DNA from 3 places in the Caballeronia sp. DA-9 genome. Region 3 is predicted to be linked to each of the others. Evidence: riboswitches for the same ligand, from Rfam matches in the RefSeq annotation. Region 3 holds a riboswitch; each other region holds the start of a gene.
What was found. A riboswitch is a leader RNA that binds a small molecule or an ion and turns the genes downstream of it on or off. The one in region 3 is predicted to bind cobalamin.
Positions count from the first base shown of each region.

Region 1: it holds a riboswitch for cobalamin, as region 3 does, so the genes downstream of both, ACRWA7_RS00210 (TonB-dependent receptor) here and cobW (cobalamin biosynthesis protein CobW) in region 3, are expected to answer to the same signal.
Region 2: it holds a riboswitch for cobalamin, as region 3 does, so the genes downstream of both, ACRWA7_RS20160 (TonB-dependent receptor domain-containing protein) here and cobW (cobalamin biosynthesis protein CobW) in region 3, are expected to answer to the same signal.

Region 1 is NZ_CP195131.1:47,964-55,726, forward strand. It holds gene ACRWA7_RS00195 (MarR family winged helix-turn-helix transcriptional regulator) at 127-579, opposite strand; gene ACRWA7_RS00200 (ketopantoate reductase family protein) at 723-1,715, shown strand; gene ACRWA7_RS00205 (bifunctional helix-turn-helix transcriptional regulator/GNAT family N-acetyltransferase) at 1,721-2,695, opposite strand; adenosylcobalamin (AdoCbl) riboswitch at 2,896-3,044, shown strand; gene ACRWA7_RS00210 (TonB-dependent receptor) at 3,262-5,433, shown strand; gene ACRWA7_RS00215 (ABC transporter ATP-binding protein) at 5,436-6,227, shown strand; gene ACRWA7_RS00220 (ABC transporter substrate-binding protein) at 6,224-7,186, shown strand; gene ACRWA7_RS00225 (FecCD family ABC transporter permease) at 7,183-7,763, shown strand, end outside.
Region 2 is NZ_CP195133.1:868,244-876,006, forward strand. It holds gene ilvD (dihydroxy-acid dehydratase) at 1-435, opposite strand, end outside; gene ACRWA7_RS20125 (LysR substrate-binding domain-containing protein) at 543-1,490, shown strand; gene lgt (prolipoprotein diacylglyceryl transferase) at 1,512-2,417, shown strand; gene ACRWA7_RS20135 (SIMPL domain-containing protein) at 2,515-3,243, opposite strand; gene ACRWA7_RS20140 (EVE domain-containing protein) at 3,338-3,796, opposite strand; RNA gene ssrS (6S RNA) at 3,948-4,129, opposite strand; gene ACRWA7_RS20150 (cell division protein ZapA) at 4,278-4,592, opposite strand; gene ACRWA7_RS20155 (ATPase) at 4,589-4,972, opposite strand; cobalamin riboswitch at 5,300-5,600, shown strand; gene ACRWA7_RS20160 (TonB-dependent receptor domain-containing protein) at 5,673-7,538, shown strand; gene ACRWA7_RS20165 (FecCD family ABC transporter permease) at 7,574-7,763, shown strand, end outside.
Region 3 is NZ_CP195132.1:363,111-370,873, reverse strand. It holds gene cobN (cobaltochelatase subunit CobN) at 1-2,743, opposite strand, end outside; gene cobW (cobalamin biosynthesis protein CobW) at 2,747-3,835, opposite strand; cobalamin riboswitch at 4,014-4,285, opposite strand; cobalamin riboswitch at 4,376-4,662, shown strand; gene ACRWA7_RS07970 (cobalamin biosynthesis protein) at 4,799-5,173, shown strand; gene cobO (cob(I)yrinic acid a,c-diamide adenosyltransferase) at 5,193-5,795, shown strand; gene ACRWA7_RS07960 (cobyrinate a,c-diamide synthase) at 5,797-7,095, shown strand; gene ACRWA7_RS07955 (DUF1289 domain-containing protein) at 7,092-7,334, shown strand; gene ACRWA7_RS07950 (CbtA family protein) at 7,376-7,763, opposite strand, start outside.

The sequences.
Region 1 (7,763 bases), on a different replicon from region 3:
CAATCTCCTGGCGGATCCTGTTTATAGCGAGCGCGTGCATGACCGTAAAGTTCACGCGCCAGGCAAGAGCTTAAGGTCAGGAGAATGTGTACGTATTTTGAAATTAATGAAAGCAAGCATTGAACTTCATTCGACTGCCTCTTCGGCGCATTGCGCATCGACAAGTCTTGCGAGCATTGAATGGATCGCTTTGCGTTCGGCGGGCAGCAGCGCCGCCAGGATCTCGTCGTTTTGCGTTTTCGCAATGACGGTGGCACGTGCATAGGTTCGCTTGCCCTTCGTGGTCAGCGTAACGACAACACCACGGCCATCGGTTGTGTTCGACGTCTTTTGCACCAGTCCTTTCTTCTCAAGAATGTCAGTTGCGCGGCTGGCCTGACTGCGGTCCAGATTCGATGCCCGTCCAAGATCGGATACAGAAAGCGCGCCAAACGAACCCACGCTCAGCAAGACGCGGGCTTCGGTCAACGTCAACGAGATGCCGTTGCTGAATGCCCCGTTCATGGCCTTGTCGGTCTGTTTCTTAAGCATATGCAACCGATAGGTAAACAGGCTTTGAATCATGATCGTATCGTTCATTCCTTTCCTCCGGCATCCGCCCTTTTTATGGCAACGCACATGTATTGGATTTCCGATGCTTGCGCACGCATCAATTAATCGATAGCATCAGCTTAGCGTAATCCCGGATCAACGTGACAGGGATCGCTTCAGGAGGCGGAGTTTTGACCAGGCACGATTCGAAGATCACTGTAGTCGGCGGCGGCGCCATTGGCGGTATCGTGGCAGCCCGGCTTGCGCGCGCGGGCGTGCCGGTCAGTCTGCTTGCGCGAGGCGCGCATCTGGACGCCATAAAGCGCGACGGCCTTTCGGTAATCGATGGCGACGATCGTTACGTGATCGACCTTCATGCGACCGACCTGCCCGACACATTGGGCGTACAGGATCTGTTGTTCATCTGCCTGAAAGGACCCGCCCTGACTGCGGCCGCCGCTTCGCTGAAGCCGCTGGTCGGCCCCGGCACGCATATCGTGTCGGTCATGAACGGGGTGCCGTGGTGGTATCTCCACGAATTTGGCGGCGCGCTCGCGGGTCAACGTCTCGAGTCGGTGGATCCGGCAGGCGCGGTATTGGCAGTGCTGCCGCCGTCGCAAGCTTCTGGATGCGTCGTGCATATTTCATCGTCGATTGCAGAGCCAGGCGTGATCAGGAAAGGCCACGGCAATGAGCTGATCATCGGGCCCGGGTCTGCGCGGCTCGCTGATCGCGCAGCCAACGCCATAGAGCTTTTGCGCCGCGCCCGGTTTGACGTGGTTGCCTCCAACGACATTCGTCGCGACATCTGGGTCAAGCTGTGGGGCAACATGACCATGAATCCGATCAGCGCAATCACGCGCTCGACCGGCGACGTGATCCTCGACGATCCGCTCACGAAGGAACTCGTGGTTGCCGTCATGGAAGAAGCGCGGCGCATTGGCAAGGCGATCGGGATTGAACTGACCATGACCACCGACGCCCGCAACGCGCTGACACGCAAGCTCGGCGCGTTCAAGACGTCGATGCTTCAGGACGTGGAAGCCGGCCGCCAGTTGGAGATCGAAGCGATTCTTGGCGCGCCCTGTGAGATTGCATCGAAGGCGGGAATTCCAGCGCCGTTCCTGAGCGTGTTGTATGGCCTTGTGGGGCAGTTGAACGCAAACCTCGTCAGGCGAACCTGATCGCATCAAAGCAAGACCGTACCGCGACTGAACCGTTGCTCCACGACTTTGCTTCCCCACTGATCTCCTTCGGCTTCTTCGATCAATCGAAAGCCAAACGACTCGTAAAGATGGCGCGCCGCATCCAGACCCTTGAACGTCCAGAGATATGTTTCGCTGAATCGTTCATCGACATAGTTCATGGCGTATGACATCAGTTGCCGCCCGACGCCGCAACCGCGCAGCGAATCGTCCACAATGAACCATCGCAAATGGGCAACGCCTGTGTTTTCGTTTCCATCGATTGCCAGCGAAGCGAGAACGCGATCATTTTCAATGTAGAGCCATAGCGCCTTGCCATTGGCTGGCAATGAACCGGCAAACGCCGCAAGCTCTGTCGCTACCTTCTTTTCGAAGAACACGCCAAAATTCCAGTGCGCCGAATAGAACCGTGCGTGCAAGCTTGCAATGTCACCAATACAGCCCGGCCGATACCCTTCCTGAATCCCCGTCTCCGCGATATCTCGGGCCACCGTTTCAGCAGCGTTGTCCTGCGCGAGCGCGTCGGCGTAGAGCGCGAGAGAACGGACCAGGGCCTGCTGGTCGAAGGGCGCCATGCGCCGGAGCGCGCTGGATACCTGATCCGTCGCAAACCGGTCGATTTTTTTCCGGAGCTTCTGCCCTGCCTCCGTCAAATACAACCCGGACGAACGGGCATCGTCTTTTGCGACCTCGCGCCTCACGAGCGCGCCAGCTTCCAGCTTGGCTACCTGCCTGCTCGTATTCGATTTATCCAGACGCAGGATGTTGCCCAAGGCTTTGGCGCTTATCCCTGGCGCCGTTCCAATTTCAATGATCGCGTGTACCGCGGACGGAGCGAGATCGCTGTCGGCCAGCGTTGCTCGCATGAAACCAAGCTCGCGAACCAGTTTTCGGGAGAAATTCCGGAGTTCGAGAATCGTGGTTTCTCGCGGCTTGGCGGGGATATCGACAAAGTCCATGATCGGCCCAATTGGTTGCGGTTCGCAACCAATATAGTTGTGAGCCGCAACTTGTGCAAGCTTGCGTTGCGAGCTTAGATCCATTGGTCATCGAAATAATCTGGTTTCTTCCGACGACGAATGTAATAATATTACATCGCATCTGGAGGCTGTCCGATCGCTGGTTTGTTTCGAAACTTGTCTTACGTCGATCACTTTCGCACGTAAAATGCGCGGCTACGACGTTTGGAAGCCGGCGAGAATCCGGCGCGGTCGCGCCACTGTGACTGGCCCTTTGGGGTCGGAAGTCAGACCTGGGCGTCGTAATCCAGCCAATTTTGATGGGGCGCGAAACCCCTGGAGAACCTCGCATGACCGACGCTGCCAGCGTTATCCATTTCCCTGCAAGTCCCTGTTGTCCCGATCAATCGCGTTTGCCATCCAGCGGCCGATATCCGCCCTTGGACAAAGCAACACGAACAGCTTGATTCGATTGGTCGCGGCCATGCCGTGAATCGTCAGCGCTCACACAACAGAAGTCATCGCTGCCTCGCGCGGCGAGACACGCATACGCTTTGGGGAACAAGATGGGACGAAACTGGAATTCGGCGCATAGCAGCCGGAGAAGCCGGTGCGGTTATCAATCGCGCCGTCCGAAGAGAACCGCGCTCGCGGTCCTATGTGTGCTCAGTGCGTCGCCGGTATTTGCCGATGAGACCACATCGACATTGCCGCCCGTCGTGGTGAACGACACGAACAGCATCGATACCGCGCCGCTCGCAACGCCCACACACACTGGCTCGCGCCTTGGTCTTTCGAGCCTGGACACGCCCGCGAGCGTGGAGACCGTCACCGTAAAACAGATCGCGGAACGCGGCGACCAGAGCGTCTCGGACGCCGTCACGCGCGCGACCGGATTTGTCAGCGACGGCTCGCCCGGCAATGGCGGCACGGCGTTGAGCGTGCGCGGCTTCAGCGGCCAGGAATCCGTCATGACACTCTATGACGGCACCCGCCTGTACCCGGGCGCGGGCACCATGACCTACCCTTTCGATACGTGGTCCGTCGATCGCATTGAAGTATTGCGCGGGCCTGCGTCAGTGCTGTATGGCGAGGGCGCGATAGGCGGCGTCGTGAATGTCGTGCCGAAGCAGCCGCAGCGCGACCATGCAACGACGGTGCAATTGGGTATTGGTACGGAAGGCCAGAAGCACGTTGCCTTCGATACCACGGGCGCGCTCGGCGCCATGCTCTCCTACCGCTTCTATGTCAGCGACAACCGCTCGAACGGCTGGGTGGATCGGGGTGAATCGCACACGACCGCGCTTGGCGGCGCGTTGAAACTCGATGTTTCGCCGCGCCTGTCTTTCACGCTCGACTATGACTACGGGCGCCAGCGGCCCGCGACTTATCTCGGTACGCCGGTGAACGACGGCGCGCTCGATACCTCGTTGCGCTACAAGAACTACAACGTCGGCAATCCGCTGATTGCCTACATGGATCAGTCGACGCGGCTCTCGGGCATCTATCACGCAACCGATGGCATTACGATTCGCGACCAGCTCTATTACCTGACGACGAACCGGCACTATCGCGATAGTGAAAGCTATCTGCTCGATCCATCGACGCGCGAGATTACGCGCAGCGACTACATCGAGATCATTCATCATGAGCGGCAAATCGGCAATCGTCTCGACGCGACCTTCGATGGCAACGCCATGGGTCACGCGAACCGTTTCGTCATAGGCGCGGAGGCGAACCAGATCACCTTCCAGCGCGACAGCAACACGCCTTTCGATGGTTCGTCGATGGTCAATGCCGACAGCTTCGACCCGGGCGTGTTCGCGAGCAGCGACCCGACCGTGCCGGAGTTCTACACGCGCACCCGGCAAGCCGCCCTCTTCGCCGAAGACCGCTTAGAGTTGACGCCGCGTGTGTCGGTGGTCGGGGGCGCGCGTTATGACTACGTCGATTTCTGGCGCCAGCAACTCGGCAATGGCAGCACTTTCAGCAAGACCTTGTCGAACGCTGGATGGCGTCTCGGACTTGTCTACCAGCTCACGCCGTCGATGTCCGTCTACGGACAATACACGCGCGGCGCCGACAGCGTGGGTTCGTTGATCACAATGTCGCAGGCGCAGACCGCGTTCAAGCTTGCAACTGGACAGCAACTGGAAGCCGGCGTTAAGCAGGACATCATGAACGGTCGCGGCTTCTGGACGCTCGCGCTCTATCAGATCGTGAAGAAGAACCTGTTGAGCCAGGATCCGCTCAATCCCGCGATCCAGCAGCAGGTTGGCGAACAATCGTCGCGCGGCATCGAATGGTCGGGGGCATTCAAGCTCGGCTGGGGATTTTCTATCGAGGCGAATGCGGCCTTGCTGCGCGCCCGCTACGACGACTTCAACGAGACCGTGAACGGCGTCGCGGTATCGCGCGCCGGCAACGTGCCGTTGAACATCCCGGAGCAGACGGCCAACCTGTGGCTGACCTACAGGCCCGCAGCGGACTGGGTAATCGGTTCGGGCCTGCGCTACGTTGGCCGGCGATACGGCGACAATGCCAATTCCGTCGACGTGCCTTCGTACACGGTCTTCGACCTGTCCGCACAATGGCAAGCCACGCGGCAGGTCAACATCGCGCTTTATCTGCGCAACCTTGCCAACCGCGCTTACGCCGTGACCTCGGCGAATAACGGTACGCAATGGCTGCTCGGGCCCGCCCGGTCCGCCGAAGTCGTCGCCACCATGAACTTCTGACCATGTCCTGCGGACTTCACGTCGATCATCTAAGCTGGTCTCCCGCCGAACGCGAGCAGCACCGCCAGGCGCACTTGCTGCGCGAGATCACGCTGGATGTGGAGGCCGGGGAATTCGTCGGCCTGATCGGTCCGAATGGGAGCGGCAAGACCAGCTTGCTGCGCTGCGCATTTCGCTTTTCGAAGCCGCATGAAGGCTCGGTGTCGCTCGATCAGACCGATGTTTGGGGCGCGTCGCCGCGATGGGCCGCGCAGCGTATTGCCGTGTTGCTGCAGGAACTGCCCGATGATTTCGGCCTGACGGTCGAACAGATAGCGCGCATGGGGCGCACGCCGCACAAGCGTCTGCTCGACGGTGCCACGCCTGAGGACGCACGCATTGTTGAAGGCGCGTTGCGCGATGTCGATCTGTGGAGCGCACGGGAACGCGCGTTCGCTTCGCTCTCGGGCGGCGAGAAACAGCGTGCATTGCTGGCGCGCGCGCTGGTGCAGCGCCCAACGGTGCTGATGCTCGATGAACCCACGAACCATCTGGATCTGCGCCATCAAATCGAGTTGCTCAAGCTCGTCAAGGACCAGAACATCACGACGCTCGCCACCATGCACGACCTGAATCTTGCTGCGGCTTTTTGCGACCGGTTATATGTGATCGCGAATGGCGCGATCGTCACGCACGGCAAGCCGCACGACGTGCTGACGCCTGCCATGTTGAAGGCCGTATTCAATGTCGATGCCATCGTGGACCTTCATCCCGTTTCACGATGCCCTCGCATCACCCTCATTCACTCGACATGATCAAACCGTTCACGACTGCGTTGTTGGCGCTGCTGCTGGTCAGTTCGGAAGCACGCGCGGCGCATTATCCGGTCACGGTTCGAAGCTGCAACCGCGAAGTCGTGTTCCAGCATGCGCCCGAACACGCGGTCAGCAACGACGTCAATCTCACGGAGATGATGCTTGCGTTAGGCCTGAAGTCTCGCATGGCGGGTTATACCGGCGTCAGCGGCTGGAGCACAGGCAACGAAGCCTTGCGCGCTCAACTGAAGGGCGTGCCGGAACTCGCGCGGCAATATCCATCGGTTGAAGTGCTGGTCAATGCGGGCGTCGACTTCTATTTCGCCGGATGGAACTACGGCATGCAGGTCGGCGGTCCAGTGACGCCGGCGACACTCGCGCCACTGCACATTGCCGTGTATGAACTGAGCGAATCGTGCGCGCATGTCATGCCTCGTCCCGCCGCTACCTTCAATGACGTCTATGACGATCTGCGTAACCTGGGACGCATCTTCGACGCAGACGCCCAAGCGTCGATGCTGATGGACGACATGCAGAAGCGGCTCGCGATGGTGACGCGGCGCATTGGGAATAACGCCGCGCCGCCGCGCGTCTTCGTTTATGACAGCGGCGAGGACAAGCCCTTCACCGCAGGCGGCCTTGCGATGCCAACCGCATTGATCAAGGCTGCGGGCGGGCGCAATGTGATGGACGACGTGCAGCAAAGCTGGACCCGCGTGAGTTGGGAAAGCGTCGTGGCGCGCAATCCGCAAGCGATCGTGATTGTCGATTACGGCGCGGTAACGGCTGCGCAAAAGATTCAGTTCCTGCTCGATCAACCTGCCTTGCGCAATCTCGATGCAATCCGCGACCGGCGTTTCATCGTGATTCCATACGACAGCGCCACGCCGGGCATTCGCAACGTCGCCGCCGTGGAGACGATTGCGCATGCGCTTCATCCGAAGGCGTTCGCGCAGTGAAGCGCGCCGCTCCGGCTGTGATCGTCGCAAGCCTCGGCGTGGTGCTTGCGGTATCGGTCGTGCTTGCAACCGGCTTCGGTCCCACGTCGATAGCGCCACGTCTGACCGCGCGTATCGTGGCCGCGCATCTGTTGCACGAGCCGGGTGACTGGAACACGTCGCTCGATACCATCGTCTGGCTGATCCGCCTGCCGCGCGTGCTGCTCGCGGGCATCGTGGGCGCAGCGCTCGCGATGGTCGGCGTCGCGCTGCAGGCCGTCACGGCAAACCGCCTCGCCGATCCTCATCTGCTCGGCGTCAGTTCAGGCGCGACGCTCGGCGCGGTGGCCGCAACACTGTTTCTCGGCGCCATCTTTGGCCCGTTCACGCTGTCGATCATGGCGTTCCTGGGCGCGCTGCTCGCAACCGCGATGGTCATTGCATTGGCTCATCGCCAGGGACGGCTTGACTCCGACCGGCTGTTGCTCTCGGGGGTTGCCGTATCGTTTGTGATGCTCGCGGGCGCCAACCTGCTGCTCTATCTCGGCGACCAGCGCGCGGCGTCGTCCATCCTGTTCTGGACGCTGGGCGGCGTAGG
Region 2 (7,763 bases), on a different replicon from region 3:
ATACACGTAGATGCCCGGCACGTTCATGCGCGCAAGGCCGATCATGCCGCCCGGCATGTTCTTGTCGCAGCCGCCGATCACGACCACGCCGTCCATCCACTGGCCTTGCACCGCTGTTTCAATGCAATCCGCGATCACTTCGCGCGAGACGAGCGAGTACTTCATGCCTTCGGTGCCCATCGACATGCCGTCGGAAATCGTCGGCGTGCCGAAGATCTGCGGATTCGCGTCCGATTTGCGAATGGATTCGACGGCGGCATCGGCCAGTTTTTGCAAACCCGAATTGCACGGCGTAATGGTGGAATGACCGTTCGCTATGCCGATCATCGGCTTGTCGAAGTCTTCCTCCTTGTAGCCGAGGGCGTAATACATAGAGCGGTTCGGGGAACGCGCGACGCCTTGCGTGATGTTTTTCGAGCGGCGATTGAAGGCCATGTGGGGGCTCCTTGAGAATATTTTTTATCTGATCGCAGAAGGATGGAGCTTCTGAGAACGCGTGTCCAATATATTATTCAGGGTCGATTAGGTCGTGGAAGGTATTAGTGGAAACGCGAAACATCGAACTCAGATTGTTGCGATATTTTGTGACCGTTGCGGAGGAAATGCATTTCGGGCGCGCCGCCGCGCGGCTCGCGATGACGCAACCGCCTTTGTCGCAGGCCATCCGCTCGCTCGAAGAGATGCTCGGCGTGGCGCTGTTCGTGCGCACCAAGCGCTCGGTCGAGCTGACGCCGGTTGGCAAGGATTTGCTGCCGGAAGTGCGCCGGCTGCTGGCGGGCGCCGATTCTCTCAGGCCGCTCGCGCAGTCGCTCGCGCGAGGCGAAGCGGGCGTGTTGTCGCTGGCGTTCGTTTCCACCGCGGATTACGGACTGCTGCCGTTGCTGCTGCGCGATTTCGGCGCGCGTTATCCTGGCGTGCGGCTGCAACTCGTGGAAGCAACCAGCGACGTGCAGGTGGAGGAACTGGTCGCCGGGCGTATCGATGCCGGCCTGGTCATTCCGCCCCTGCCGCCGCGCCATGCCGTCGCGCTCTCGTACTTGCCGATCGCTCGCGAGCCGCTTGTCATCGCGATGTCGAGCGACGCCGCCGCCGGACTCGGGCAGGGCGCTGCCGAGTGGTCGGACACGCCGGTGAGCCTCCATCAACTCGCCGATGCCCCGCTCATCGTCTTTCCGCGCCGTCTCGCGCCGGATTTCTATGACATGATTATGGGCTGCTACGGCGCGGCCGGGCTGATGCCGCGTATCGGGCAGGAGGCAATCCAGATGCAGACCATTGTCAGTCTGGTGTCGGCTGGAATGGGCGTCGCGCTCGTGCCGCAGTCGCTGCGTCATCTGCGAAGGACCGGAGTGGTGTATCGTCCGTTGCTCGAATCCGGGCTCGTGGTCGAGACCGGACTCGTCTGGCGCGCGGCGGAGGTCAGCCCGGTGCTCGCCGGTTTTATCGATATAGTGCGCGCTCATGCAGCCACCGTCCCGGCGCTGCCGTGACTTCACCCCGTAAATAGAAACATGCTCATTCACCCGAATTTCGATCCCATCGCCATTCATCTGGGTCCGCTCGCCGTGCGCTGGTATGGCCTCATGTATTTGCTGGCGTTCATCCAGTGCATTGTGATCGGACGGATCCGGCTGCGTCTGCCTTACGTGTCGGCGCAGGGCTGGACCACGAAAGATATCGACGACATCCTGTTTTACGGCGTGCTCGGCACGATCCTGGGCGGCCGGCTGGGCTATGTGGTGTTCTACAAGTCGAGTTTTTATCTCGCCCATCCACTCGATATCTTCAAGGTATGGGAAGGCGGGATGTCCTTTCACGGCGGCATGCTCGGCGTGATTACCGCAATGATCGTGTTCGCGTGGCAGCGCAAGCGCACGTGGCTGCAGGTCACTGATTTCGTCGCGCCCATGGTGCCGCTAGGCCTTGCCGCGGGCCGCTTCGGCAATTTCATCAATGGCGAATTGTGGGGCCGCGTCACGAATCCGAATGCGCCCTGGGCCATGTTGTTCCAGAACGCTTCCGCCGATGACGCCGTCTGGCTGCAAAAGCATCCCGATCTGGATGCGCAGTGGCATCTGCGCGCGATTTTCGACCGATACCAAATGTTGCCGCGCCATCCGTCGCAGTTATATGAGATTGCGCTGGAAGGTTTTGCGTTGTTTATTGTGGTGTGGCTGATATCGAGGAAGCAGCGGCCGGTTGGCGCGATTTCGGCGGTGTTTCTAATTGGTTATGGCGTCGCGCGATTTACCGTGGAGTTTGCTCGTGAGCCGGATGATTATCTCGGCTTGCTGGCTGCAAATCTATCGATGGGCCAATGGCTTTCCCTGCCAATGATTATCGTGGGAATTGGTTTGCTGATCTGGTCGTATAAGAGAGAACGCGCCATGCCTTCAAAACCCGCGAAAGTATCCTGATTGCCGAATCAACTCGCGCAGAACGACAAAAGCCTCGCGCGGAGCGAGGCTTTTTAACGCGTTACCGATGCTCTATTAAACCGTCAAGCCGACGCGTTTAACGATTCATCTGCACCGACCCGGACACATTCACGGTCACGGTCGACGTGCCCGCTTCAAGCGCCATGGGCGCGGCCATCTTTGCGTCTGCGCTCATGCTCCTGGCTGCCATCATCATTACCGGTCTCGGTGACGAGCCGTTATGCCCGATATTCACTTCACGAATTGCATAGCCGCTATAGCCGAACGCCTGCGACGAAGCCTGCGCCTGCTGCTTGAACGAAGCGATTGCCCGCGTGGAAAGCTTTTGCTCCGCCTCGCGCTGCGCCTCGGGCGACAACGAGAAGGTCACGCTGCCCACCTGCATGGAATCGCTCATTTTCCCGGCGAGCTTCGTTGCGACCGTAAAGTCCTTCGATTCCAGCACGACTTCCGTGCGACCGCGCCACGCGGAAATACGGCCGTCGCGATCCGTCGATGGATACACCGTGAACGCGCCGCTATGGGCCGTCACGTTTTCGACGCCCTTCGCCATGCGCAGCGCGGCGTCGGCGCGCTGATTGAGCACGCTCGTCAATGACGCCGCGTCCTTCGCTTCCTGCTCGTAAAACAAGGTGATATCAACGACGTCCTGCGGCACGTCTTCGCTTGCTTGCGCAGAAAGCGACAATACGCCCGAAGGCTGCGCCTGTGTCACCACGCTTTGCGCGGACGCGCCCTGCGCCATGGCAGCGCCAGCAAGCAGGGCAATGGCCGCGAGTGCCGAAGTGGTGTTTTTCTTTGTCATCGATTAACTCCGTATGCATGAGTGCACGTCATTGTGACCGATGCTTAGTTGACGCACGTGCTCACGAAGTTCCCTTCGGTTTCCTTTAATGACGTTACAAAAAATGTTCGGTGATAAAGCGCCATTGCGCCTCGGTCACAGGCGTGATCGATAAACGATTGCCTCGGGCAAGCACCTGCATGTCGGCAAGCTCTGCGTGATCGCGAAGCGCGGAAAGCGGGATGAGCGGTGTCTTCTTGACGAAGTGAACATCGACAAGAAGCCACCGTGGCTTTTCCGGCGATGACTTTGGATCGTAGTAAGGACTGGATGAATCGAACTGCGTGGGATCGGGGTAAGCCGCGGACGATACTTTCGCAATACCGGCAATGCCCGGCTGCGGACAACTCGAGTGGTAAAAGAGAACGCCGTCGCCGATCTGCATGCCGTCGCGCATGAAGTTGCGCGCCTGGTAATTGCGCACGCCAGTCCAGGGCAAGGTTTTTTTCGGAGCATGCGCGAGATGGTCGATGCTCGCTTCGTCCGGTTCTGACTTCATCAGCCAATAGCGCATGAACGTGGCTCGCGGAAAAAGATGCGCTGCTTGAATGTTCACAGCACACCCGTACAAAAAGAAAACGGCATCGGAAAATTTCCGACGCCGTTCGCTTGGGTCAAGCATGTTACGTGCAGCCTTGCGCGCAACTTCACGCATGCTGCTCAATCAGGTCCCCGCCCAAGCCGCTAGGCCGGCATCCTGAACCTGGGTTCAAGATTGGTCGCAGTAAGCAACACCTTGGGCTCATCAGACAGAGTGACGCGCTCGCCAGTGCTACAAGATCCCACAACCGTGCACAATGGCATTGGTTCAAGGAATATATGACCTTGGCAAACCAGGCAGGGAGCAATCACTGTACACCAATCGTCCCGACGATGCAGCACTGATACAGGAAAACTTTATGTCGATTGCATGGCGTCGAACCGTGTGCGCAATGCAATAACGTCCACGACATCACATGCGCCCCAAGCGTTAGCAAACATGTGCACGCTGGAATTCACTGCGCTTCGTATTGTGAAATCACCACGCCAAGCTGTTCATTCATTTGATGCATGGTGCGGCGAATTTCTTCGGCAGGGAACGCTTCGCCGTGACGCACGCTGTTCTGCAACTTGAGCAATTCCGACGCAAGCGACAACGCCGCCATTACCGCAATCCGATCCGTGCCACGCACGCTGCTTGCATTGCGCACCTTCGACATTTCCGCATCCACGCGCGCAACCGCTTCACGCAGTGCACCTTCCGTTTCTGGCGAGCAAGCGAGGCGGTACGGCGCGCCAAGAATGGATACCTCGATCTGCTTGGTCGTCATGCCTTTTCTCCGTGATGGTGTGATTCCTCGTGCAACGCGCCGTGCGCCGCTTCGGCGGTGTCCGGTTCGATGCTGGCATCGGGAGGCAAAAGGGCAAGCTGGTTATCCGGCTCGGGTGCGCTTTTCGCGCGCGGCAATTTTTCGAGAATTGCGTTGAGACGAACTTGCGCATCGTCGATTTTCGCCGATAACGAATCACGCTCCGCCATCAGGGCGTCGCGTTCCTCGCGCATTTGCGCGAGTTCTTCCTGCGCACCCGCAAACTCCGCGCGCAACTGGTCGAGTTGCTGGGCAATTGCGTCATGCGCCTGATGATGGCGTTCGCTGATCTTGATCAGCCGGCCAATATTTTGTGACAGTGATTCGAGTTCGTTGAGCATGTGCTGCGTCCTCTTAAGACCTCGCATTTTAGCGCGCTTCGCTGGCGCTTCAGAAATTTGGTTCGTTTCCAGACGTAACAGCAGTTGGAAGTCAATGCATTGGCGCGAGCCTTTATTCGTAAGGGGAAATGATTTATCCAGTTAAATTCCGCCGCCATTCGACTGCGTGACGGCGAGCCAATCGGCGCTTTTCAAACTACCGCTTCAAATTTGTTCGAAACTTGTCTGACCGCATGAAAACACGGGTGAATCGAACGCCCGATCAAATGCGGCAATGTCCCGCACGGCGGCATGTTCCCGCTTTCTTGACGGGTTCGCGCGCCGCTCTTAAACTCGCGCCACCTTGGTGCTCGCGCACGCTTGATCCAGCATGCGCAGTTAAACGGGAAGCAGGGAGCAAAGTCCGCCTGGACCGCGCCAACCTGCGCTGCCCCCGCAACGGTAAGCGACCGCAACGCAAGTTGCAAGCCGGTCCCACGCGTAACGTCCGGCCGCCTCGCGGCATTTCAACGGCATTTCACGACTCGAAATGGCACGGACGCCACGCTTATGCCACTGCGCCTTTGGCGCGGGAAGGCGGGCCGACGCGTCGTCAGCCCGGATACCGGCCTCGGGGAGAGCATCGCCTCGCGGCCGTGCTCGTCACGCATGGACTTGCGGGGAGCGGGTCGCGCATGCATTTACAGGATCGTCCTACATCATGGTTTCACCCATTACCCGCGCCGTGCTGCTGCTTTGCGGCAGTTTACCCGTTGTCGCGAGTGCCCAGTCCGTATCGGCAACTACCGTGGGTTCCAGCGAACCTGTCACGCTTGCGCCCGTCGTGGTGACGACGACTCGCGCGCCGCAAAAACTCGCCGATTCCATCGCGCAGACAACGCTTTTCGATCAGCAGGATATCGCCGATACTAATGCCACCGACGTCGCCGGCCTGCTCGCGCTCGGCGCAGGCGCGCAGATCACGCGCAACGGCGGCCCGGGTTCGAGCGCGAGCTTGTTCTTGCGCGGTGCGTCGTCGGCGCAGTCGCTCGTGTTGATCGATGGCGTGCGGGTGGAATCCGCCGGACTGGGCGCCGCGCAACTCTCGCAACTCATGCTCGATCAGATCGACCACGTGGAAGTGGTGAACGGTAATGTGTCGGCGCTGTATGGATCGAGTGCGGTGGGCGGCGTCGTGCAGATCTTCACGAAGGACGGCGGCGATCATCCGCCGCGCTTCAACTTCGAGAACGAGGTAGGCAGCTATCACACGCAGCGCCAGCAGGTTGGCGCAAACGGCGCGCTTGATAAAGACGGGCGCACCACCTTCAGCGTGACGCTCTCGCGCGAAAAGACGGACGGGTTTTCATCGATCGATCCGGCAACCTCGCCGAATGTGAACCCGAATGCGAACGGCTATCTCAACGAGAGCGTGTCGGCAACGTTGCGGCACCAGTTCTCGAGCAAATGGGACGCGGGCGTGCGCTTCCTGCAATCAAACGGTATCAATAGTTTCGATAACGCTTTCGGCCTGCCCACCGACGACAACGAATCGCACAACCGCGTGCGCTCTACTTCGGTGTTTGCGAACGGCAAGATCACCGATAACTGGACCACGCATTTCACCGTGGCGCAGGGGCAGGACCGTGCGAACACGGAGTTGAACGGCGTCTACGACAGCAAGTTCAATTCCGAAAACCGTCAATACACCTGGCAGAACGATCTCGCGCTGACGCCGGACCACAAGTTTGTGTTCGGCTATGAACATCTCGACCAGACTCTGGATTCGGATCAGCTCACCGCGCCGGATCGCCATGTGAATTCGGGTTTCGCGGGTTACGTGGGCAACTTCGGCGCGAATCAATTTCAGGCGAACGTGCGGCGCGACCAGTATTCGGATTTTGGCGGCGCCAATAGTTATTACCTCGGCTACGGCTACTATTTCGATGCCCACTGGAAAGCCACGCTCAGCTATTCCGACGCATTCCGCGCGCCGAGCTTCGACGATCTGTACTATCCGTTCAGCGGCAATCCATCGATACAACCCGAGCGCAGCCACTCGGTCGAAGGCGCGCTGCAATATGCATCGGGCGCGGTGGGAATCCTGCGGCTGACCGCATTCCAGACGCGTTACACGAACCTGATCGACTACGTGTCGGACGGCAGCGGCTTTTTTATCGCGCAGAATGTGGGGCGCGCGAAAGTGCAGGGACTTGAAGGATCGTGGCAAGGGCATGTGGGACGCACGGATGTCCGCGCGTCGTTCACGCTGCAAAATCCTGTCGATGAAACCAATCAGCAGGACCTCACGCGCCGCGCCCGGCGTTTTGCGACGCTCGCCGTGAACCGGTCGATAGGCGGCTGGCGCGTCGGCGGCGAATGGATCACGAGCGGCGCACGCGAGGACTTCGATTCCACGCTCGGCGGTTATGGTTTGGTGAATCTGTCGGCGCGGTATGACATCACGAAGTCGTGGTACGTCGGCGCGCGCATCGACAACCTGTTCAACAAGGACTATCAGCTTGCGTATTCGTACAACACGCCACGGCGCGGCGTCTACATCACGCTCGGCTGGCAGCAGCGGTGAAGCGCGATAACGCCAGGCGGATGGCCGCCCCGCGCATGGACGCCCAACGCGCCTTCATGATCTGGATCGCGCTCGCCTTCGCGGCGGCGGCCGTGCTGATTGCGTCGCTGGCAATTGGAAGCGTGCCCGTGTCGCCCGCGCGCGTCATGCATGCGCTTGTATCGCCGGGTAATGACGTGCTCGACGAAATCGTGCGTAGCCTGCGTTTGCCGCGCGCGCTTGGCG
Region 3 (7,763 bases):
CGATATCGTCGCCGCCCGTACGCATGGTCGCAGTGCCCCACACCGACAGACCGATCGCGCGCGGGTAATCGCCATGCTCCTGAAGATGCCTTTCAATGAGCATGTTTGCGGACTTCAAGCCAAGCGTCCACGCGGCGCGTGTGGGTACGGCGCGGGTATCGACGGAGTAGAAGTTGCGCCCGGTGGGAAGAACGTCCGGTCTGCCGCGCGATGGCGAGCCGCTCGGACCCGGCGGCACAAAACGTCCGTCGAGACCGCGCTGAAGCTGCAGCAGTTCTTGCGGACCACACGCATCGAGCCGGCTCACCAGATCGCCGTTTAGCCGCTCGAGCACTTGCGATGTGTGCGGTCCAATGGCATCCGCATTGCCTTCCAGCAGCGATGTTGCAAGCAGTTCAAGACGCTCGCGCGTATCGCCGTGATGGCGCCAGGGTGCATTGACCATGCGCGCGAGTTCGGCCGGGCGCGGTCCGGTCCATGCCGCGGTCCAGTCGGCATCCAGAGGATCGAATGCTTCGCCCAATTGCAGATCGCGAGCCAGCGCGGTCAGCACGCTCGCGTTTTCGCCCTGCCCGTCGCCAGTTGGATAACGGCCTAACGCAAGCAACGTGTCGCGGCGTTGAACGCCCTGTGGCGACACGCCAAACACATGCAGGCCATCGCGGATCTGCGCCTCTTTAAGCTCACACAGATATGCGTCCGCACGATTGAGCAATGCGTTTTCCGTGTCGGCGTCGCGCGGCTTTTCGAGTCCCAGTTCTTCATGCAGCTTATGCTCCACGATGCTTGCCAGAATCGTCTTTCGCAACAGCTTCGCGCGGCGCGGATCGACCATCAGCGCTTCGTAATACTCATCGACCTGACGTTCGAGGTCTTGCAAAGGCCCATAGTTTTCAGCGCGCGTGAGCGGCGGCATCAGGTGGTCGATGATCACCGCTTGTGCACGCCGCTTCGCCTGGCTGCCCTCGCCGGGGTCGTTGACAATGAATGGATACAGATGCGGCATTGCGCCAAGGGTCAGGTCGGGCCAGCACGACGCGCTCAACGCGACGCTCTTGCCCGGCAGCCATTCCAGATTGCCGTGCTTGCCCACGTGCACGACTGCATCGACGTTAAAGCGCAAGCGCAGCCAGAAGTAGAACGCGAGATACGAATGCGGCGGCACGAGTTCGGCATCGTGATAGCTCGCATAGTCGCCGCGTTCGCGAGAGCGCGCCGGTTGAATGCCGACGAACACCTGCCCGCAGCGCCAGCCCGCGATCATGAAGCGGCCGCGCCGCACGGTGGGATCACTTTCGGGCGGACCCCAGCGAGCGCTCACTTCTTGCTGTACGTCGACAGGGAGCTTGTGGAATGCGTCGAGATAGTCATCGAGCGCAAGGCTCTGCAACGCGGGACGCATGTCGCGCACGACCGGATCATTGGTCACGCCGGAGGTCAGCGCCTGCATCAATGCGTCGCCGTCGACGGGAATTTCCTGCGTTCCATATCCTGCGCGCGCGAGCATGGACAGAATGTTCACGACGGATGCCGGCGTATCGAGCCCCACGCCATTACCAATGCGCCCTTCGCTCAGCGGATAGTTTGCGAGCACGAGCGCGATACGCTTCTCGGCGTTTGGCGCGTGCCGCAGGCGACACCAGCGCCGGCTCAATTCAGCGACGAATCGCACGCGCTCTGGATCGGGCTGATACCGCACGACATCGACCTGCGTTGCCTTGCATCTGTATGCAAGGCCTTTGAAGCTGATCGCGCGCGTGATGATGCGGCCGTCCACTTCAGGCAGCGCGACGTGCATGGCTATATCGCGCGATGTCAGCCCGTGATTGTCCTTCACCCAGTCGTCGCGATTACCGCCGCTCAGAATGACCTGCAGCACGGGTGCGTCGCCCGCGAGTTCGAACGGCGCGGGGTCGTCAATGACGCCGGCCGCGAACGAGGTCGTGTTCAATACCAGCGATGCATGGTTATCCGCGCACAGTTGCTGCACGACTTCGCGGCTCAACGGGTCCTTGAGCGACGCCATTGCAATCGGCAACGGATTCAGCCCTTGCGCTTCGAGTGCGTCGATCAACGCGTCGAATACATCGGTATTTCCGGACTGCAAATGGGCGCGATAGAACAACACGGCGACCACGGGCGCGTTCTGCGTCCATCTTTTCCGCCAGTCATCCACAGTCGCGATCTGCCGCGCCGGATGATAGATCGCGACCGCAGGCAACGGAACCGGCGGGTCGGCTTCGCGCCCATATCCCAGCGCACTGAACGCAATACAACGTAGAAACGCTTCCGCATTTTGCGCGCCGCCCTCACGCAGATAACGCCAGAGCTGATCGCACAACGCGGGCTCCGCCGTGCTCTTGGCAACAAGGTTCGGATCTTCCTGCAAGTCGCCGGAGAACATCACGAGCATCTGACCGTTCTTGCGTGCCAGCGTGGTAATGCTCTCGATGCCGTAAGGCCAGTAAGCCTCGCCGCCCAGATGATCGATCACGATCACGCGTGCATGCTTGAGCACATCGTCGACGTAAAAATCAACCGACGCCGGTTGACGCAAGAACGCCTGGTTGGCGAGGCGCACGGCTGGAAATTGGGCTTCGAGATTCGGCACCACGCTCGCAAGAAGCGACAGCGTGGTGTCGGCCGAACTCAGCACGACAATAGGCGCCGGCGTCTGGTCGATGCGCATGACGCCCGCGGCGTCATCGACAAAACCACCGGGCGTCGTGCGTAACAGATGCACGGCTTAGGCCTGGACCGGTGCGTTGGCGAGCGCGTCGAGCAGCGCGTGTTGAAGGCGCTCCTGATCGAGATCTTCTCCGATCAACACGAAGCGGCTGGTTGCGTCGGCCGACTCGGCGGCTGTCCATCGGCGATCGAAGTATGTATCGAACCGCTGTCCCACGCCTTGAACGACAAGGCGCATAGGCGTGCCCGGCAACGCGGCGAAACCCTTCACGCGATAGATCGTGTTGGCATTAACCAGCGTGCGCAACGCCGCGACCGCCGCCTCGCGCGACTCGACGCGCGCCTGCACCACGACAGAATCGAAATCGTCGTGATGATGATCCGCGTGGCCCTCGTCGTCCGCCGAACCGTGATGATCCGCGCGCAGGTGAATCGTTGCCTCCGACGCCGCTTCGAGTCCGAGCAAGGTATGCAGATCGAGTTGCCCCATCTGCGCCGGAACGATCTTCACGCCCGCCGGAATCTCGCCAAGAATCAGTGTTTCGACGGCGCGTTGCTGCGCTTCATCGATGAGATCGGTCTTGTTGAGAATCACGAGATCCGCCGACGCCAACTGGTCTTCGAACAACTCATGCAATGGCGATTCATGATCGAGATTCGGATCGGCGCGGCGTTGTTCGTCCACGGCTTGCGGGTTGGCAGCAAACTGGCCGCTTGCCGCAGCGGGACCATCGACCACGGTTACAACGGCGTCAACAGTGAACGCATTCTTGATCGACGGCCAGTTGAACGCCTGGACCAGCGGCTTGGGCAATGCAAGGCCCGACGTCTCGATCAACACATGATCGATCTGCTCACGGCGCTCGACGAGTTGCTCCATGACCGGATAAAACTCTTCCTGCACGGTGCAGCAGAGACATCCGTTCGAAAGCTCATAAAGGTTCGGTTGATCTGTCGCGCTTTCGTCCTCGCAACCGATGTTGCAGCCCTTGAGAATCTCGCCGTCGATACCCAGTTCGCCGAATTCGTTCACGATCACCGCGATCCGCAAACCTTTGGCGTTTTCAAGGATGTGCCGCATCAACGTGGTCTTGCCGCTGCCGAGGAAACCCGTGACGACAGTGACCGGGATTTTGCGCATTTGCATCCGTTGCTCCGTTGTATCGATTGTCCGCTGTCGCCGGAAACAACCTGAAGCGCCGTTGTGTCACGCAAGCAATAAGTGCCGCTCGCGCCGCCACCTGACACGCATACAAAGCTGCAATCCGGAAAAGCATGATGAAAGTGTCGAGCATGTGCCGCATCCCCGCGGCACTGGTCGCTCCAAGTGCTGATTCGTTCCGGCCGGTATCCGGGCTGGCGAAAATGCCGCTTCACCTTCCCGCATGCAATACGCATGCAGTGGTGTTCGAAGCCGGCTTTGCTGCGCGAAGCGTGATATGGCGTGAGGCAATGCCTGAAACGTCGCGCAACTTTCGCTTACCGTTGCGGGGGCAGCGCAGGTTGGCGCGCACGAGGATCCGGCGGCGCTCCCTGCTTCCCGTTTAACTGCGCGCGGCAGAGACCGCGCGCGAGCACCAGAAACTGCGCCAAGTCTAGGCTCGCGAGGCGTCGCGGTCAAGATTGCGGCGATTCACGGCCAAGAATAAGGGAACGGGAAAGCCGAGCGCTAGCACGCATCCCTGTGCTATCTTTGGCGCGCGTCTGGTGCTCACGCGCGCTTTTCCTGCGCGCGTAGTTAAACGGGAAACAGGATGCAGGAGCGCTTATTCCTGGCGTCTTGCCGCATATGAAAAACCTGTGCTGTCCCCGCAACGGTACGCGACCCACGCTGGTTCGGATTGTTCGGTTGCTTCCTGGCGACCTGTCGGACCTCAGCGTACATTTGCTTCACTGCCACTGCTCCCAGGAGCGGGAAGGCTCAAGCGAATGCGGTCGCCAAGCCCGGATACCGGCCAGCGCAAGTGGCGCGTCACAGACGCGCCGGACGCCGCATCCGCGAGGGACGGATGAAGGACGTAACGCATTTATCGTCTTACATGAATTCATATTCGCAGTGTTCTTGCCGGCTTTGTCGCGTGCGTTTCAGACTCGCGGATGGAGCACGATCGTGAGCACTTGGGTCATCGGCATAGGGTGCAGGCGCGGCGTGAGCGTGGCGCAGATTCAAGCGGCGGTCTTCACGGCCCTCGAAGCTGCGTCGATCTCGAAGGTCCGCGCGTTGGCATCGATTGATGACAAGCAGGATGAAACCGCGCTGCTCGAATTCGCCGCACTTCACCACTTGCCCATAGCGTTTTTTTCGAAGGAACGCGTCGCGCAAGTGCCTACGTGTGCGTCGGAACAGGTCCGGACGCTTATCGGTGTAGATGGAGTATGCGAGCCTTGCGCGCTGCTTGCGTCGCGTCATGGCCGGATCGTGCGGGCCAAAATCGCGCTGGATGGCGTGACCGTGGCTATTGCCGAAGACAAGCCAAATAACTGACAGTAACCGGGAAAACGTGATGAAAACGGATGAAGAATCGCACCTGCGCATGACGCAGCGGCGCAAGGAAGGCCACGAGAAAAAGCAGGCGCAGGCGTCGGTTGAAAAGGGCCTGCTGATCGTGAATACGGGCACGGGAAAAGGCAAGACCACGGCGGCCTTTGGCATGGCCGTGCGCGTGCTTGGCCACGGCATGCGGCTTGGCGTGGTGCAGTTCATCAAAGGCGCGTTGCACACGTCCGAACGCGATTTCCTCGGCGCAATCGCCAACTGCGATTTCATCACGATGGGCGACGGCTATACCTGGGACACGCAGAATCGCGATGCCGATATCGCCACGGCTCGAAAAGGCTGGGACGCGGCGCGCCAGATGATCGAAAGCGGCGAATATCAGATGGTCGTGTTCGACGAACTCTGCACGGTGCTGAAGTACGAGTACCTGCCACTCGATGAAGTGCTCGGTGTGCTCAACGCACGGCCCCCGATGCTGCATGTCGTCGTCACGGGACGTCACGCGCCGGAAGCGTTGGTGGAGGCCGCGGACCTCGTGACGGAGATGCGCGCGGTCAAGCATCCGTATCGCGAGCAAGGGGTAAAGGCGCAACGCGGCGTCGAGTTCTGACGTGCGCGCCTGCCCCGCATTGTTCATCAGCGCGCCTGCGTCGAACCAGGGTAAAACCACGGTCACAGCAGCACTCGCGCGCCATCACACGCGCCGTGGCTTGCGCGTGCGCGTCTTCAAGACCGGCCCGGATTTTCTTGATCCGATGATTCTTGAACGTGCATCCGGCGCGCCTGTTTACGCATTGCATTTGTGGATGGTAGGGGAGCGCGGCTGCCGCGCACTGCTCGCCGAAGCGGCGCAAACGGCCGACCTGATCCTGATAGAAGGCGTGATGGGTCTTTTCGACGGCACGCCCAGCAGCGCCGATCTCGCCACCACGTTTGGCGTGCCGGTGCTGGCCGTCATTGGCGCCCACGGCATGGCGCAAACGTTCGGCGCGCTCGCGTTCGGGCTCGCGCGGTATCGTGCGGATTTGCCGTTCCATGGTGTGCTGGCCAATCGCGTGGCGTCGCAACGGCACGCGCAAATGCTGTCCGAAGCGATTCCCAAAGGCGTGCGCTATTGCGGCTACTTGCCAGGCATGGACGATGTTGCGTTACCCGGCCGCCATCTCGGCTTGACGCAGGCGGCTGAAATTGCAGACCTAGACGCAAGGCTGGATCGCGCCGCTGATGCTATCGCCGAGACGGCCTTGCGCGAGTTGCCGCCGGCAATCGATTTCTCCGACGAGGCGCTAGAGCCGCCGCCACGTTTGCTCGAAGGTCTGCACATTGCAATCGCGCGCGACGCGGCGTTTTCATTCGTGTACCCGGCCAATCTGGATCTGCTGAAGGCGCTGGGCGCCACGATTTCGACCTTCTCGCCATTGGCCGACGAACCCCTCCCTGCTCACGCTGATGCGCTCTATTTACCGGGCGGCTATCCCGAACTGCACGCCGCGCGCCTCGCCGCGAACGTAACGACCGCAGCCTCGATCCGCGCGCACGTCGATGCGAAAAAAGCGGTCGTCGCGGAATGCGGCGGCATGCTGTACCTTCTCGACTCGCTGACCGATATCGAAGGCACGCAACACGCCATGCTCGGACTTTTACCGGGAGATGCGAAGATGCAAAAACGTCTTTCCCGCCTTGCGATGCAACGCATTGAAAGCCGTCATGGCATGAGCACCGGGCACACGTTCCATTACTCGTCGGTCGTGACCGGCATGCCGCCCGTTCTCATGGCCACGCACGCAACGACCGGCAAGGAAGGCGAGGCCATCTACCAGCACGGCCCGATCACCGCAACTTACATGCACACTTACTGGCCCACGAATCCGGCGGCGGCCGCCGCCCTCTTTCGTGGCGAACCGCTATGACAACGCCGCTGGAAACACCCTTGAAAACACCGCTCGAACTCACATACACCATCGAGCGCGCGAGTCGTCTTCAGCCCGTAGGTTCGCCCTGCACCGACGTCTGCCGCCTCGATAAAACCACTGGTTATTGCGAAGGCTGTTTCAGAAGCCGTGAAGAGATCAAGGCATGGAAGACTTTGCCTGATGCCGACAAACTCGGGCTGTTCCCGACCTTGCTGGCCCGTAAGGCAGCGGCATAAAAAAAGGCGGCTCTCAGGCCGCCCTTTCTGGTAGCCCGGGTCTACGCTGGCACGGTCCGCCGCGCCGGCACACGCTCCACTTCACGCTGCGCGAGCACACCGAACAAGAGGCCGAGCGTGGTCCAGATCACCGCCTGAATGCCGATTGCAGCCACGCGGAAGCTCCACAGCAGGGTCGCCGAGAACTGCACCGGAACTTCATCGATACGCGGCAACGCAAGATATGCGAGCCCCATCAAAACTATATAAACCGCCACAGCAATCAACGACGCGTTCCAGCCACCATGCGCCGGCTGCAAGCGCCGCTGCAGCCGGACCGCGAAAATGGCTACCACGAGCGAGATCGCGACCATGCCAAAAAACAGCGCCGTCCTTATGCCTATGGTCTCGGGATTGCCCACGGACGGCGGGTTGGGCGGATACTTGAGG